Regions from separate parts of the Ruegeria sp. AH7 genome, predicted to be linked through region 2. Evidence: riboswitches for the same ligand, from Rfam matches in the RefSeq annotation. Region 2 holds a riboswitch; each other region holds the start of a gene.
The links. Region 2 has a riboswitch for cobalamin ahead of ACR0JX_RS11955 (DUF1636 family protein). Riboswitches for the same ligand answer to the same signal wherever they lie in the genome.

Region 1 (5,286 bases), on a different contig from region 2:
TTGTTCTAGAAAAACGGCGCCTCGAGCAAGTGGCGCGGTTGAAACCCTATGTCGCCAACTAGGTTCAAAGCTTCGATGAGATGATGCCAGTGCTGAACCCGCCCATCCGCAGTTCACCAAACAGGCGCTGATATTCGATTTTGGGGCAACGGTTCATTACCACATCCACCCCACGGGCCTGCGCCGTTTCAGCAGCCTCAGGATGCTCGACCCCGATCTGCATCCAGATGGTCCGAAGCTTGGGGAACACCTCTAGCGCCTCATCGACGATAGGTGGAACAGCTTCGGAGCGCCGAAAGATATCGACCATATCGACAGGTTCAGAAATCTCGGACAGGGCACCACGCACCGTTTGGCCAAATAATTCCTTGCCAGCGTGGCCCGGATTGACGGGGATAACGGTATACCCTTTCAACGAAAGATAGCGCGCCACGTAATAGCTGGGCCGCACCGGGTTCATCGACACCCCAACCACCGCTATGGTTTTGGTACGTTGCAGGATAGTTTTCAGATGATCGTCGGAATAGTCAGCCATGGCCGCATCCTAATCACAGCCGCAAAAAAGAAAAAAGCGCCCAAGAAACCTTGGGCGCCAGTTGTTGGAACGAGGGACAGTGAAATGACCCGCGGCAGTTCCGTTCCGCGGTCACTGTGACATTTAGGCATGATCTAGTTAAAAAAAAGACCAAGCGCTCATTTTTGTGATGACTTTTCACAAAAAACGGAAATTCGCCTAGTCTTCGTACAGAATGACGGGCCAATTCTCTTCGGCCAGATGGATATTTGCCGTCCTGTCCTGTTCCCAAATCCGCTCAACCGCCGGGGAATGAGTGAGGTACAAACGCCCATCCACGACCTGCCAAGCCATCGGGTCAGTGCTTTTCAGAACACCATTTGCCATCGCATAGGAACAATAACCCCCGAACTGAGGCGCAAAGGCGCGCGGGTTGCTTTCAAACCGTTCGCGATTTTCCTGCGACGCAAAATGCCACTGGGCCCCTTTCCACATGACGGCAATGCTTGGTTCACCCCGAACCGGTACTGTACTGTCGAAATAGGACACTGGATCATACCCCGCCATCGCGGCGCCATCGGTCGCAAAATAGACAGGTTTGTCCTGCGCCCAAGCGAAAGGTGCAAAAGCGATGGCTGTCAGTATACCGAATATGAAACGGCGGTTTTGCATCTGGGTCCTGTAGCAAAGAATCGAGCACCTAAGATGCAATTTTTGAACCGCTGTGAAACCCCCGTTGACGTGGATGTGAACATCCTTGCGAATGCATGGCAGCCCTTAATCAAAGATGTCTTCTATAACATCCCAGGCTTCATCCAGAACACGATAGAACGTGCTCTTTTTCTTCTTCTTTTTTCGAGACTTCGGAGGTGCTGCATGGCTGATCGCCGTACGAGCAGGCTTTGATTTTTGAACCTTGTGCTTTGGCAACATCTTAAGATCGTGCAGAGGCGCACCACAGCTTGAACAACTCAGCTCGTGCCGTTTCTTCCCGGTCAGAACCAGGGCAGCCCGAGTACCGCAATAGCAGCAGGTTGCGATTTTGGACGGTCCGGAAATAGCGATCTCCTGTCTAATGGTGCCGAGAGGCATATAGGGCGATTGCGGCAGCATTTGAGACGTTCAGTGACCCAAATCCCCCGGATGCGTCAATTTTCACCAATTGATCCACAGTCTCTTTGGTCTTTTGCCGCAATCCCGGCCCTTCAGCACCCAATACCAGCGCCACAGGTCGATCCCTTTGGTTCCCCAGGGCTGTTTCAATAGTTTCATTCGCCTCGCCATCCAGACCGAGCACCAGAAACCCCATCGACTGAAGCTCGGTTATGGCATCGGCCAGATTGCGCACCCTTAGATAAGGCTGACGTTCCAATGCGCCGCTGGCGGTCTTGGCCAGTGCCCCGGTTTCAGGGGCCGAATGATGCCGGGTTCCGATCACAGCACTTGCACCCAGTACTTCGGCTGACCGAAGAATCGCACCCACATTATGTGGGTCCGTTACACGGTCCAGTAGGATCACGCGGGGATGTTCCCGTCCGATGCAGTTCTCGGCCAAACCGCCCCACTCCAGCGGCTTAACCTCAAGCGCTGCCCCTTGATGCACCGAACCCGCATCGATCGGGGCACTGAACTTGCGCGGATCAACCATCTCGGCCTCGATCCCTGCGAATTCAATGGCTTCGAGCAGTTTGTCCCGCGCGTTTCGTGTCACAATCAGGCGCAGTTTCTGGCGCTTGGGGTTCATCAAGGCGTCGCGCACGGCGTGTAAACCAAACAGCCAAACCGTTTCGGCCGCTGCTGCTTTTCGTGCCTGTTCCTTTTCAACAACCCACTTGGGTTTTTTCATTCTGAGGGCCTCCGGGCCATGAATTCGCTTTCCTGCGTCAATGCCGTATTTTCCTGTTGACGCTCCTTTGGTGCGCTAGTAATCACGCCTCCACGTCAGGTGCAACGCCTGACAGTGGGCGACAGGCCGCAAGGTGTGGCAGGGGACTGTAACTCCCTCGCGGAGACGCACGCCTGGTTCGATTCCAGGGTCGCCCACCACTCTCACAAAGCTTCCAGATCTCAGAGTAAAACGCCCCCACCATTGGCCTGTGCCTTCAGTTATGAAGAGCAGTCTAGTCATCCGTCAAACATTTGGTTCAGTGACGTGGTCACTGTTAAACCTTTCGAAAGCCGCAGGCTAAGCCCAGCCATGCCGCTCAGCGACTGCCACAGGTCGTTTTCCTGTACCCGACGTAGCGGTTGTCGGCGACACGCTTGACAAGCACCGTATCAGTGCCGCATGTCCGATCCGTTGGTGTCCTCGTAAGAGGATGAAAAGGGAATGCGTCAACGGGTTTACCGCCAAACGCAGCCGCCCCCGCGACCGTGACCGGAGAGGGTGCCCAAAGCCACTGGCCAAAGGCTGGGAAGGCAGGACATCCGACAGGGTATACACCCTGACATCCGCAAGCCGGGAGACCTGCCAGCGCCCGAAGATGAAACCGGACGGGGTGTTCCGGTGTGGGGCTTGGATCGGCCCACATGAAACCCCGTCCCCCAGATTTGACTAAGGGGGATGAGAGAGATGAGTAAAGCCGCACCAGTTGAACTGCTGGTCTGCACGACATGCCGCCGTGGCCTGGCAATCGAAGATGACGCCCAGCGCCCCGGCGCTTTGCTGCATAAGGCGCTGGAACAGGCGGGCGTGCCAGATGGGATCCATCTGAAACCCGTGGAGTGCCTGTCCAATTGTGATCAAGGATGTTCCATCGTGTTGCGTGGCGGACCCACGCGTTGGACTTTTGTCTACGAAAACCTCAACGAAACCGACCATGTCGAAACGATCATCGAAGGTGTGACCAAGTATTTGGCCACTGACGATGGTTTGGTCAAATGGCGCGAACGTCCTGAACATTTCCGCAAAAACTGTGCGGCCCGTATTCCCCCGATTGGAGCCCTGAAATGAGCAACTTAGAAAAACTACCCGTCACTGTGATCACCGGCTTTCTGGGCTCGGGCAAAACCACACTGGTCAAGCACCTGATGCAAAACCCGCAGGGAAAGCGTCTGGCCGTGGTGGTCAATGAATTCGGCGATGTCGGCGTCGATGGTGACATCCTGAAATCCTGCGCAATCCCCGATTGCCCGGCGGAAAACATCATGGAGCTCGCGAACGGCTGTATCTGCTGCACCGTGGCCGATGATTTCATCCCGACTATCGAAGCCCTGATGGCACTGGAGCCGCGCCCTGAGCATATTCTGATCGAAACCTCGGGCCTCGCCTTGCCTAAGCCGCTGCTGAAGGCGTTCGACTGGCCCGATATCCGTTCGAAAATCACCGTTGATGGTGTGATCGCGCTGGCCGATGCCGAGGCCGTCGCAGCCGGTCGCTTTGCGCCGAATGTGGCAGCGGTGGATGCTCAGCGCCTCGCCGATGACTCGATCGATCATGAAACGCCCCTATCCGAGGTGTTTGAGGATCAGATTTCCTGCGCCGATATCATCCTGCTGACCAAGCCTGATCTGGCCGGTCCCGAAGGCGTGGCCAAAGCGAAAGAGATCATCGCCGCCGAGGCCCCTCGCCCGCTACCCGTCGTTGAGGTTGCCGAAGGTGCCGTGGATGTGCGCGTCGTTCTGGGTCTTGAGGCCGCAGCCGAGGACGACATGGATGCTCGTCCGTCGCATCACGACGGTCACCACGATCACGAGCATGACGATTTCGAAAGCACCATCGTCGAGTTGCCGGAACAGTCCGATCCCGCCGATTTGGTCGCCAAGATCGAGCGCCTGGCCACCGAGCTGAACATTTTGCGTGTCAAAGGCTATGCCGCCGTTCAAGGCAAGCCGATGCGCCTGCTGGTGCAAGCCGTGGGTGCTCGTGTGCGTCACCAGTACGACCGCCCGTGGGGGCCCGGCGAGGAACGCCGCTCGCGCATGGTGGTGATCGCCGAGCATGACGACATCAAAGAAGCAGAAATCCGCGAAATCCTCACGGGTGTAACCGAGGCCGCCGAGTAAGGCCCATGCACGTCGTCTTCCGCGAAAGCCACGGGTTAGAAGAAATGGAAACCCCAACCGATCTGGGCCAGAGCCCGGCGGATTTGGTGGTGCTGTCCTTCTCGGACAGCGACCTTGGCGCTTTCGCGGCGGGCTGGCATCGCGGTGGCGGGCCGGATGGGCGTATGCCCACGATGCGGTTGGCGAACCTGACGGCGTTGAAACATCCTCTGTCCGTCGACACCTATGTAGAACAGACGTTGGAGGGCGCCAAGGGCATTCTGATCCGTCTCATTGGCGGCGTGCCTTACTGGGCCTACGGGTTGCAGCAGGTTCTGTCACTGGCGCAGGCCAAGGGCATCGCGCTGGCTGTCCTACCCGCCGACGGGCGAGAGGACACGCGGCTGGATGAATATTCCACCCTGCCCGTCTCGACCCTGCGCCGTCTGGCGCATCTCTGCGACACCGGCGGAGAGGTCGCGGCACAGGCTGCCTTGGCGCAGATGGCATTGGCGGCGGGGCTTTATGCCGGCCCTGTTATGGGGGCTAAAACCCTGCCCGAATCCGGCGCGTGGTGTCCTGATCGCGGCGTGATCCCGGTTGAGGCGGCCTTTTCGGGCAACGCAAAACGTATCATCGTCACGTTCTATCGCGCCTATCTGACCTCGGCGGACACGGCCCCTGTCGCCGCCGTGATCCGCAGCTTGCGGGATCGTGGGTTCGAGGCCGTCGGCCTCTTCGCCCCTTCGCTCAAGGCTCCTGCTGCCGCAGAATGGCTGCGTGATAAC
Region 2 (5,286 bases):
TCTCAATGAAGGAACGCGGGATGATCCTGTGCTGCGGAGAAGCGCTGATCGATATGATCACCGAGCCTACAGTCTCGGGTGCCCAAGGGTATGTACCCCATTCTGGAGGTGCAATTTTCAACACGGCGATCGCGTTGGGGAGATTGGGCGCGCCTGTTGGCATGTTGACCGGCCTGTCGTCCGATATGTTTGGTGAACAATTGGCGGATACGCTGAAAGCGAGCCATGTGGATACCTCCCATGTGATCACCAGCGACCGCCCAACCACTTTGGCGTTTGTGAAACTGGTCGATGGTCATGCATCGTACAACTTCGTTGACGAGAACACTGCCGGGCGCATGCTTCAGCCCGAGGATATGCCCGACCAACTGCCCGCCATCTCGACCCTGTATCTAGGCGGTATCAGTCTTGCCTGCGAACCCTGCGCCGATGCTTATGCTGCCTTGCTAAGCCATCACGGGACGGATCGAGCGGTGATGTTGGACCCCAACATCCGACCGGGGTTTATCCAGGATCAGACCAGATACCGCACCCGTTTGAATGCCATGATTGCGCAGACCGATATCCTCAAAGTCTCGGATGAAGATCTGGACTGGATCATTCCGGGGCCCGAAACCCATGCCGAGAAAGTGCCTTTGTTGCTGCAAGCCGGTCCCGCGGTTGTGATTGTTACACGTGGGAGCCAGGGGGCTTCGGGTTATCTACGCGATGGCTCGGAAACCACGATACCGGTTAAAGCGGTTCAGGTTGTCGATACGGTGGGGGCGGGCGATACGTTCAACGCTGGCGTGCTGGCGGAACTTCACCGTTCCGGATATCTGACCAAAGCCGGGCTGCGCGATCTGACAAAAGAAAGCCTGCGTGCAGCTTTAGCGTTGGGTTCAGATGTTGCAGCAGTCACCGTATCGCGTGCCGGGGCCAACCCGCCCTGGGCGCACGAGCTCTAGTCCCAAAAAGGGAAGTCACATGAAACGTTCCGACATCAACCACATCAAGACCGATGCACAGGCCTTTATCCAGTCTTTCGGTTTCATCCTGCCCCCCTTTGCCGACTGGTCTCCGGATCAGATGCGCAGCGCCAAGGCCGACACGATCCGCGCCCGGGGACTGGGATGGGACATCACCGACTACGGGCAAGGCAAATTTGATGAGCTTGGCCTGTTCCTGTTCACCCTGCGCAATGGGGATGAGAACGATCTGAGCCAGGGTCGTGGGATGCTTTATGCAGAAAAACTGCTGATCTCGCGCGACAAGCAGCTGTCGCCGATGCATCGTCATATCGTCAAAGCCGAGGATATCATCAACCGGGGCGGCGGCGATCTGGTGATGGAGATCTATGCCTCGAACCCCGATGGCAGCGTAGACCGCGACACACCGGTTGTGGTGCCCAGCGACGGATGCGATATCACCATCACTCCGGGCGAATTGCTGCGCCTGAAACCCGGCGAAAGTGTAACCCTTATGCCCGGAATCTGGCACGCCTTCTGGGCCGAGCGCGGGGATTGCCTGATCGGCGAGGTCTCAACCGTAAACGACGACCGCACCGATAACGTGTTCGAACAACCCATCCCCCGCTTTGCCACGATCGAAGAAGATACCGAGGCCGAGTTCCTGCTGGTTGCGGATTACTGATCTACCCCGAGATTGACCCGAGCCTCTCAGCGATTGCTTGACAAGCGTGTCTTGTCCAGAATAGCTGACCTGTGATGGTTCCCGCAGCTTTGGGTGCGGGATGAAAATGGGAATACGGTGCGGCCCCCGGAATATCGGAACAGGCCAAGTCCGTAACTGCCCCCGCAACTGTAAGCGGAGAGCGACGCCAAATCACCACTGGCCCGAACAGGCCGGGAAGGTTGGCCAAGCAACGACCCGCAAGTCAGGAGACCTGCCATCACCTGTGAAACCAACCCGGGACGGGGCGTCCTGGAAGGAGGATTGATGGCACATATGCGTCCTATCGGGACTGGCACTTTCGACACGGGCATTCTGCGCGTTGAGGATGGCCATGCATCGCGCGGCTGATCATTTTGTGCTGATCTGCTCGACCTGTCAGGGTGAGATCGAGGCCAGCGCCGCCCAAAGTCTGCTGGACGCGTTGCTACCCGACGGGTTCGCTACGCGACTGATCCCATGCATGGCAGGATGCGAACGTCCCATGGCCATCGGTCTGCAAGCCGAAGGCAAGGCGCAATACCTGTTTGGCGATATTCAAAGTACCGCCGATCTGAATGCAATCGCCGCCTTCGCCCATCAGTACCGCGACAGCGAGAGCGGCTGGACCAGCGCAACGGATCGCCCCCCCGCCTTGCTATTCAAAACACTGGCGCGTCTGCCCCGTCTTCCAAAGGCGGGTAAGGCATGAGCTTTCTGGTCGCAGAGAATCTGGAATACTACGCCCTGAATGGCGATGTGTTGCTGCAAGACGTCTCGTTCTCTTTGGAAGAAGGTGCCATACTTGCCATCGCCGGTCCGAACGGTGCCGGTAAAACAACGCTGCTGAACCTGCTCTGTGGGGTCGAACGTCTGGCGCTGGGGGACGTACGGATCAACGGTCAAAGCCTGCGCAGCCTGTCTGCGCAGGAACGCGCCAGGACCATTGCGGTTGTTGGTCAGCAGGAACTGCCCGATGGCCGCCTAAAGCTGCGCGACTACGTTGCGCTGGGTCAGATTCCCATTCAAAGCGACCGCTCGACAGAAGACCACAAGATGGACCTTGCGCGCGTTCTGCGCACGACCGAGCTAACCCATCTGGCGGATAAGCCGATGCAGCGGCTCTCGGGCGGCGAACGCCAACGCGCTCATATCGCGCGTGCATTGGCGCAGAACCCCTCGCTTTTGTTTCTGGACGAGCCCACCAATCATCTGGACCCTGATGCCAAGGGGCACATGCTGTCGCTGGTGGCCGAGCTGGGCGTGACGGTGGTGATGATCGTGCATGACCTTGTCATGATCCCGGAATTCGCCAGCCATGTCGCGCTGATGAAATCCACACGCATGACGGGCTTTGGGCCAGTCGACCAGATACTAACGCCGGATCATGTGCGCGACACGTTTGGTGTTGACTACCTGTGCTTCCAGCACGAAGGGCGCGTGATCCCGGCGCTGGATATCCGAAAACGAACGCTTTCATCTTAACAGGAGACATTGATGAAACAGAAAATTTGGTCAGCTTTGATGATCACCGGCTTGGCCAGCGGCGCGGCGGCCCATGAAGTAACCGTGGACAATTGCGGCGAACCGCTGGTGTTCGACGCCAAGCCGGAACGGCTGGTTGTGCATGACATGAACATGACAGACATGGCCTTTGCGCTGGGCCTGCAAGAACACATCGTTGGCCTGACCGGTATCACAGGTTGGTATAAGACCAGCCCTGATTTCGATAAGCTGCGCGGTGACATCCCGGAACTGGCGCCGAAATACCCAACCGTCGAAAACCTGGTTGCGGCCGAGCCCGATCTGTTCTTCGCGGGCTGGTATTATGGCATGAAGCCCGGCGGCGACGTGACCCCGGACACTCTGGCCCCGTTCGGCATCAAGACAATGATCCTGACCGAAAGCTGCGTGCATCTAGACAAGGACCGCCCTGAGGCCAGCATGGACCTGCTGTTCAACGATGTGCTGCGTCTGGGTCAGGTCATGCATGTCGAGGAAAAGGCCGAGGAACTGGTAGCAGGCTGGAAAGAACAGCTGTCTGCCATCGAAGCCAAGACCGCCGATCTGGCCAAACCCCGTGTATTCTTACTGGACGGCCCGGCAGATGCGCCCTTTACCGCTGGCAAATTCGCCATCCCCGATGCGATGATCGCAGCGGCTGGCGGCGAAAACGTCACCCATGACATGGATACCAGCTGGGGCCGCACCTCGTGGGAAGCGGTTGCTGCATCGAACCCGGAATTTCTAGTGCTGCTTGACTATCAGACCGGCAACGGGGCAGAGGACACGTTCAAGTTTCTGCAAGAGCATCCAGTGATGTCCCAAACCGATGCGGTAAAGAACGAACGTTGGATCGGCCTGCACTACGAAGAGCTGACGCCCGGACCGGCGAACATCGATGCGATCCAGAAGATGGCGGATGCGATGCACCCGACGGCGACCAACTGATATGGTCCATACGGGCCGGATAGTTGTGCTGGGGGCGGTCGTTTTGACCGCCCTTTTGCTGCTGTCGACAGTCTACGGTACAACCCCGATCCCAGTGTCGGATGTCATTGCTGCCATCGGCCTGGGCACAGGTCTGTCAGAAGGCGAGATGTCACCGCTGCATCGGATCGTGTTTGATCTGCGCCTGCCGCGTGCGCTGTTCGCCGCTGTCATCGGTGCAGGGCTTGGTGTCGTTGGGGTGGTTCTGCAAACCACCACGCGCAACGACTTGGCAGATCCGTTTCTATTCGGTCTCTCGTCGGGCGCGGCTGCGGGCGCTGTTCTGGTCATCACGGTCACCGGCGATGTGCTGGGCATATGGACCCTACCGCTGGCTGCGTTTTGCGGCGGCCTGATCGCATCAGGCATCGTGCTGGCCTTGGTCCAGGGGTTGCGCACAAGTGCACCGGAAAAACTGATCCTGGCGGGGCTTGCCGTGTCTTTCCTGTTCTCCGCCATCACCAACTATCTGATCTTTTCCGGAGACAACCGCGCCGCCCATTCGGTGATCTTCTGGATGCTGGGCGGACTGGGCCTTGCCCGGTGGGAGACGTTTCCACTGGTCTTGATCGGGCTGGCCCTGATCCTGGGCTATGCACTCTATCGCAGCCGCTGGCTTGACGCCCTTCTGACCGGAGATTTCACCGCCGCCACGTTGGGTATCCCGGTGCAGGGCCTGCGCTTTCGTATGTTCTTTGTTGCAGCCCTCGCCACGGCAAGCTTCGTGTCAGTCGCGGGTGTCATCGGTTTTGTCGGTCTGATGGTCCCTCATATCGCGCGTGGAATAGCGGGAACGCTCCATCGCAACCTGTTGATCACCTCGGCCATTGTGGGGGCCATCCTGCTGACCGCCTCTGACATTGTGTCCCGACTGTTGCTGGCCCCTCAGGAGTTACCAGTCGGCATCGTGACCACATCGATCGGGTCGCTTTTCGTATTCCTGTACCTGTTCAAATCGGCGCGAAACGTTTGACCTAATGCGTTCCACGCGGGACGAAAAACGGATCGATCATAATGGTTTCGCTTTGCTTGCCCGGCTCTGCCAGCCTGCGTTCAAGCAACGCAATAACTTGATCAACCGCATCATCAATCGGGTTGTTGACGGTACTGAGATCGAAATTTGGCCATCTGGCCATTTCGATATCG
Region 3 (5,286 bases), on a different contig from region 2:
GCAGTCACGCCGGAGCTTGCGAACACAATCTCAGCCTTGCTGTCATCATCTGGGATAACATCATCCAGCTCTGGCTGATCGGCCTCGGTTTCAACCGGGGCACCAAAGCTTTCCTGATGATAGTTGTCCATATCATAGCCCAGCCCGACCAGAGCATCGCGTACCGCCTGCATGAACGGTTCCGGGCCGCAGCAATAGACTTCACGCTCCAAATAGTCAGGCGCCATCAGGCCCAGCATCAACTGGTTGAACTGCCCCTGATACCCCGTCCAAGGGCGATAGCGATCGGGCTCTTCAACAACGAATTTCAGATCTAGGCCAGGGGTTCGGCTGGCCATGTGTTCCAGCCGCTGGCGAAAGATGATCTCGGACGGTCGCTTGGCGCAGTTGATAAAGACAATATCCAGATCACGCCCCTCATCCCACATGCAGGTGGTCATCGACATCATCGGCGTGATCCCGGACCCAGCAGAGATGAACAGATATTTGCCAGCGGTGCTTTCAACATTCGAAAACAACCCGGCTGGTCCGATGGCTTTGATCCGCATGCCGGGTTGCAGGTTGTCCAGCATCCAGCGCGTTCCAATACTGTCGGGCTGGGCCTTGGCAGTGATGGTGATCGACCGTGGCCGCGAGGGAGAAGAAGAGATCGTGTAAGTGCGATGCACAATCCCACCCGGCTGTCCAGGAGCCGGGATTTCAAGGGTCAGAAACTGCCCTGGATGGTACGCAAACATCGAGCCGGATGGAGCGCGAAAGGTGAAACTGGCAGTGTTGGCCAACTCGGGCACGACCGAGACGCATTCCAGTGTTTCGCTGTCCTGCCAGATATTCGCAACCGCGTTGAGATCTTTCATCACCGTTACTCCGCCGCGATTGTTTCTAGGGCCGTCCGACCGGCCAACGTGTTGCAATACCAATCCACGAATTGCAGCACACCAGATTCCTGCGTCGGCGAATACGGGCCAGGCAGATAGGCCGGGCTGTTGATACCCAACTGATTATCCTCGACCACCTGACGGTCTTCGTCATTGGTGGCAATCCAGACCTCGGTCAGACGTTTCAGATCGTAATCGACCCCTTCAACGGCATCCTTGTGAACCAGCCATTTGGTTGTGACCTCGGTTTCAATCGGGCTGATTGGTGTGACGCGGAACACGATGGAATGATCAGCCAGAAAGTGGTTCCAGGTTGTTGGGTAGTGAAATTTCAACAACGCCCCTGCATCCGCAAAAGGCGACCGGCCAAGCCAGCGCCGCACGGCGGATTTCCCATCCATCGTATAGCTTTGCGCCCCTTCTTTCAGAGGCATCCGGGCCATACGAAATTGCCCGTCATCATGCAGGTAGAATTGCGAGGGCATCCCGGCGGCTTCGCACCTGTCAAAATGGGCTTGCATATGCAGCGGCGTCTCACCCCCTTCGATCCCTGTGACTGCAGGATCATCAGGGAATGTGCGGCATAGCGCGGGATGGTTGCCACCGCAGTGGTAACACTCGCGGTTATTTTCCCAAACCAGCTTCCAGTTGCCTTTCTCAACAATCGAACTTTCAAAAGCCACTTTGGCGTTGCCCAAATCATGCGGCTCCAGATAAGGGCGCGCGGTATTGGCAAACATGTCGAAATCTGGGGCGTTGTCCGCAAGACAGATGTAAACCAACCCGGCAAGCTCACGGCAATGGACGGTCTTCAACCCATGCTGTTTCGGATCGAAATCCGGCCCCATATCGCGCGCCCACAGCAATGAACCATCGAGCTCGTAGGTCCATTGGTGATAGGGGCAAACCAGCTTAGGCGCATTGCCTTTTGCAGCCTTGCAGATGATCGAACCACGGTGGCGGCAGGTGTTGTGAAATGCCCTGATTTGGTTGTCGGCACCACGCACAATGACAACGCGGTAGGCACCCACAGTATAGGTTACGTAGTCCCCTGCTTTCACCAGCTCGCAGGCCGGAATGGCAAACAGCCAATCGCGATAGTGGATGGCTTCAAGATCGGCCTGAAATACCTGGGGGTCTGTATAAAACGCCTGCTCGAGCGCGTGATCAGGGATGCGACGTGCCAACAGGCTTTGAATGCTGTTCATTTCTGGCTCTCCTGCCGCGCCCCGCGGCATTGCTTGGGCAGATGACAAGGAGGAACCGTCCGGAGGCGCGCGAGGATCACGTCCGAAACATGTGCCCCCACCGCCACCCGCGGTTTGACATATCTGCAAGGCTGGTTTCCGGACTTGAAAGGGGCTTGCGCCCGGTTGCGACACCTTCCCGGGATCCTCGTCCCAGTGGTTGATTGCCGAACCTGACCTTCCTTACCGTTGCGGGGGCAGTGCCGGAATTTCACCGGCTTCCCAATTCTCCGCTGTCTGAGACTCAAACAACGGCACCTCACATGCACAGGATAGAGTCGCGCGGTTCTTATGCTGAGAGACTTGCGACATTTTCAGTTTCAAAACAGACATCTCGATGTTCGGGTCGGATCCGGGTTTGTGCAGTAAAACCCCTGGATACATTTCAGGCACAAACCCGCAATCTTCCGCTTGGCTGGTTTGGCGGTATAAGACATCTTCATAACCGTGCGTCCGTTGCGTGCCATCGCCCCAAATGCTGAAAGTAGGAGAGCCCCAATGGAAATCAGACCGTTTGGTGTTGAGATGTGGATGAATGAGTTCGAGACGACCTGCGAACTCAATCTGGCTGAGACCTGCGTTCAATCCATCACGCTGGGCGAACTGTTCGACATGGCGGGTCAGCACAATAGCATTCTGAATGATCTGTCATCCATGAAGATGACCTATGGCGAAATAGAAGGATCAGAACGCCTGCGCGATGCGATCTGTGGCCTGTATGACAGTCAGGGCCGTGATAATATCCTAACAACGCACGGAACCATCGGCGCGAACTCTCTGGTGCATCAGACGCTGGTTTCGCGTGGTGATCACGTGATCTCTGTAATCCCGACCTATCAGCAACACTATTCCATCCCCGAAAGCATCGGTGCCGAAATCGAACTGCTGCACTTACGGCCTGAAAACGCCTTTTTGCCCGATCTGGACGAGTTGCGGGCGATGGTGCGATCCGATACGCGCCTGATTGCGATCAACAATCCCAACAACCCGACAGGGTCGCTGATGGATCGCACATTGCTGGAACAAATCGTCGAAATCGCACGTGGTGTCGATGCCTGGTTGCTTTGTGACGAGGTCTATCGCGGAACAGATCAGACAGGCGACGGCTTCACCGCCGCAGTCGCAGACCTGTACGAAAAAGGGATCAGCACGGCAGGCATGTCCAAGGCCTATTCGCTGGCCGGGTTACGGGTTGGCTGGATCGCCGGACCCAAAGAGTTGCTGCATGACGTGATGATCCACCGGGACTACAACACGATATCGGTCGGCAAGATCGACGAAATGCTAGCCGCCATGGCGCTGGAACATCGCGACAAGATACTGGCGCGGGCGCACCGGATCACTCGCGAAAACTTGCGGATCGTTCAGGATTGGATCGTAAACGAACCGCTGCTTAGCTGGGTGCCGCCAAAATCCGGCACTACGGCCTTGTTGAAATACGAACTACCAATGTCTTCGCGCGATCTATGCGTGACGCTGTTGCAAGAAGAAGGTGTGATGCTGACGCCGGGCAGCGCAATGGACATGGAGGGCTGGCTGCGGCTTGGATACACCAACCCAACCGAAGATTTGAAAGCCGGGCTGGCCCGGTTCTCGCAGTTTCTGGCACGCCACGCCAAGTCGTAGCGCGCCGAACGGCCGCGCAAGAATATAGATTAAACCTGTCTAACGCAGTCTCAAACGTCCTGTCCGATCAAAAGAGACGACAAATCCCATGAAATTGGTAGATGTCAGATCGCATGCTGTAGAGGGCATGAAGAGGCTGCAGCGCAAGACCATCCGTGGTCGATTTTCAGAGAGTAAGTAATATTGGAATCCGCCACCCAATTCGTTGATACCGCCTTTATCGGGCTCTGCCTGTTTTGTGCTAACCTGCTGTTTCTACGAAAGCGCGATACCGGTGTGTTCATGCCACTGGCCGCGCTGTTTCTTATACAAGGCCTGTCCTCTCTTGGCGCTTTGATCGCCGACGCGTCGGGAAGTGAGGACGAGTTCAATCTTGTGATGCGCGTTAGCGTGCTTGTCGTTCTGTTTGATTTCGCAAGCCCCTTTCTTTTCTGGCTTTATGTCCGCGCCTTGACCAGCGAAGCGGATGAAGCGCCCAAGCCTAGGCTGCGGTATCACCTACCCCCGATCATCATATCCGGGCTGCTCATGTCATCGCTGATGTTTCTGCCAACGGATCTGAGCGATGTTGACCTACCTGAGGACGATCCCCGGTTGTTGCGGTTTGTGTTGATCGCCTTGGCGGTTTTGACCGCTGACGTACTGTTTCGGATCATAATGGCCGTTTACCTGATCCTGATCATCCGCATGTTGATGACCTACCGAAAACGGTTGCGCGAAGTGTTTGCAAGCACCGAAAACCGAGAGCTGACTTGGGTTTGGGTGATCACTTTGGCAGCGATGTCATTTTGGTTTCTGTCGGCTGCTGTCAGCATACTTACAGTGTCCGAGGCCGTCGGGTTCGAGGTGCAAGACGAGCTGCTTGATTTCCTAGAAAGCCTTGCCCTGCTGTTTCTATTCTGGGTCATTGGCATATGGGGCCTACGCCAACGTCCCGGCCTGACCCGAACACCTGTCTCCGACCCGCCGGACCCGGATGAGCCATCCGAGCGCAAATACAAGAAATCTGCCCTTGACGAAGAACGCGCCGCGCGGATTGCGAAGAAAATCGAAACGGCGATGAGACAGGACCTGCTCTACCGCGAACCGAATCTTAGCTTGTGGGATCTGGCCAAGCATATCGGCGTTACATCGCATTATGTTTCGCAAACGTTGAATGCCAAACTGAACAGCACGTTCTTCGACTATATCAACCGATGGCGGATCAATGACGCAATCGAGCAATTGACCTCGACCGACGAGACCATTCTGAACATCGCGTATGATGTTGGCTTCAATTCGCGCTCAGCCTTCTACAAGGCTTTTAAGCGCGAGACTGGGGAAACGCCTTCTGACGTACGCAACTAGTCTGGGAAGCAACTGAACCAGCACAATCACCGCGCTGGCTCAGTCGACGAGGTATCGTCTGTCAGGTCTTAAAACTGGTAGGCGATTGACACGACGGCTGCATAGTTTCCTTTGGATTTCACAATCGGGCTGTCCGCCGCGTCTCCCAGCAGGCGCGAATAGGCCAATAGGCCGGTGACACCCCAGCT

Region 1: linked by a shared signal. The riboswitch ahead of ACR0JX_RS00975 (DUF1636 family protein) and the one ahead of ACR0JX_RS11955 (DUF1636 family protein) in region 2 are both predicted to bind cobalamin.
Region 3: linked by a shared signal. The riboswitch ahead of ACR0JX_RS15240 (aromatic ring-hydroxylating oxygenase subunit alpha) and the one ahead of ACR0JX_RS11955 (DUF1636 family protein) in region 2 are both predicted to bind cobalamin.

Annotation. Positions count from the first base shown of each region.
Region 1 covers NZ_JBQFYF010000001.1:190,332-195,617, reverse strand. The annotation lists gene ACR0JX_RS01005 (hypothetical protein) at 1-62, shown strand, start outside; gene ACR0JX_RS01000 (CoA-binding protein) at 65-535, opposite strand; gene ACR0JX_RS00995 (YHS domain-containing (seleno)protein) at 734-1,186, opposite strand; gene ACR0JX_RS00990 (hypothetical protein) at 1,292-1,606, opposite strand; gene rlmB (23S rRNA (guanosine(2251)-2'-O)-methyltransferase RlmB) at 1,587-2,360, opposite strand; tRNA gene ACR0JX_RS00980 (tRNA-Tyr) at 2,477-2,560, shown strand; cobalamin riboswitch at 2,798-3,003, shown strand; gene ACR0JX_RS00975 (DUF1636 family protein) at 3,087-3,467, shown strand; gene cobW (cobalamin biosynthesis protein CobW) at 3,464-4,519, shown strand; gene cobN (cobaltochelatase subunit CobN) at 4,525-5,286, shown strand, end outside.
Region 2 covers NZ_JBQFYF010000004.1:306,128-311,413, reverse strand. The annotation lists gene ACR0JX_RS11965 (carbohydrate kinase family protein) at 21-947, shown strand; gene ACR0JX_RS11960 (D-lyxose/D-mannose family sugar isomerase) at 967-1,632, shown strand; cobalamin riboswitch at 1,691-1,907, shown strand; gene ACR0JX_RS11955 (DUF1636 family protein) at 2,006-2,362, shown strand; gene ACR0JX_RS11950 (ABC transporter ATP-binding protein) at 2,359-3,135, shown strand; gene ACR0JX_RS11945 (ABC transporter substrate-binding protein) at 3,148-4,101, shown strand; gene ACR0JX_RS11940 (FecCD family ABC transporter permease) at 4,103-5,113, shown strand; gene ACR0JX_RS11935 (LacI family DNA-binding transcriptional regulator) at 5,115-5,286, opposite strand, start outside.
Region 3 covers NZ_JBQFYF010000006.1:143,535-148,820, reverse strand. The annotation lists gene ACR0JX_RS15245 (FAD-binding oxidoreductase) at 1-857, opposite strand, end outside; gene ACR0JX_RS15240 (aromatic ring-hydroxylating oxygenase subunit alpha) at 863-2,086, opposite strand; cobalamin riboswitch at 2,199-2,402, opposite strand; gene ACR0JX_RS15235 (aminotransferase) at 2,624-3,751, shown strand; gene ACR0JX_RS15230 (helix-turn-helix domain-containing protein) at 3,935-5,098, shown strand; gene ACR0JX_RS15225 (MipA/OmpV family protein) at 5,167-5,286, opposite strand, start outside.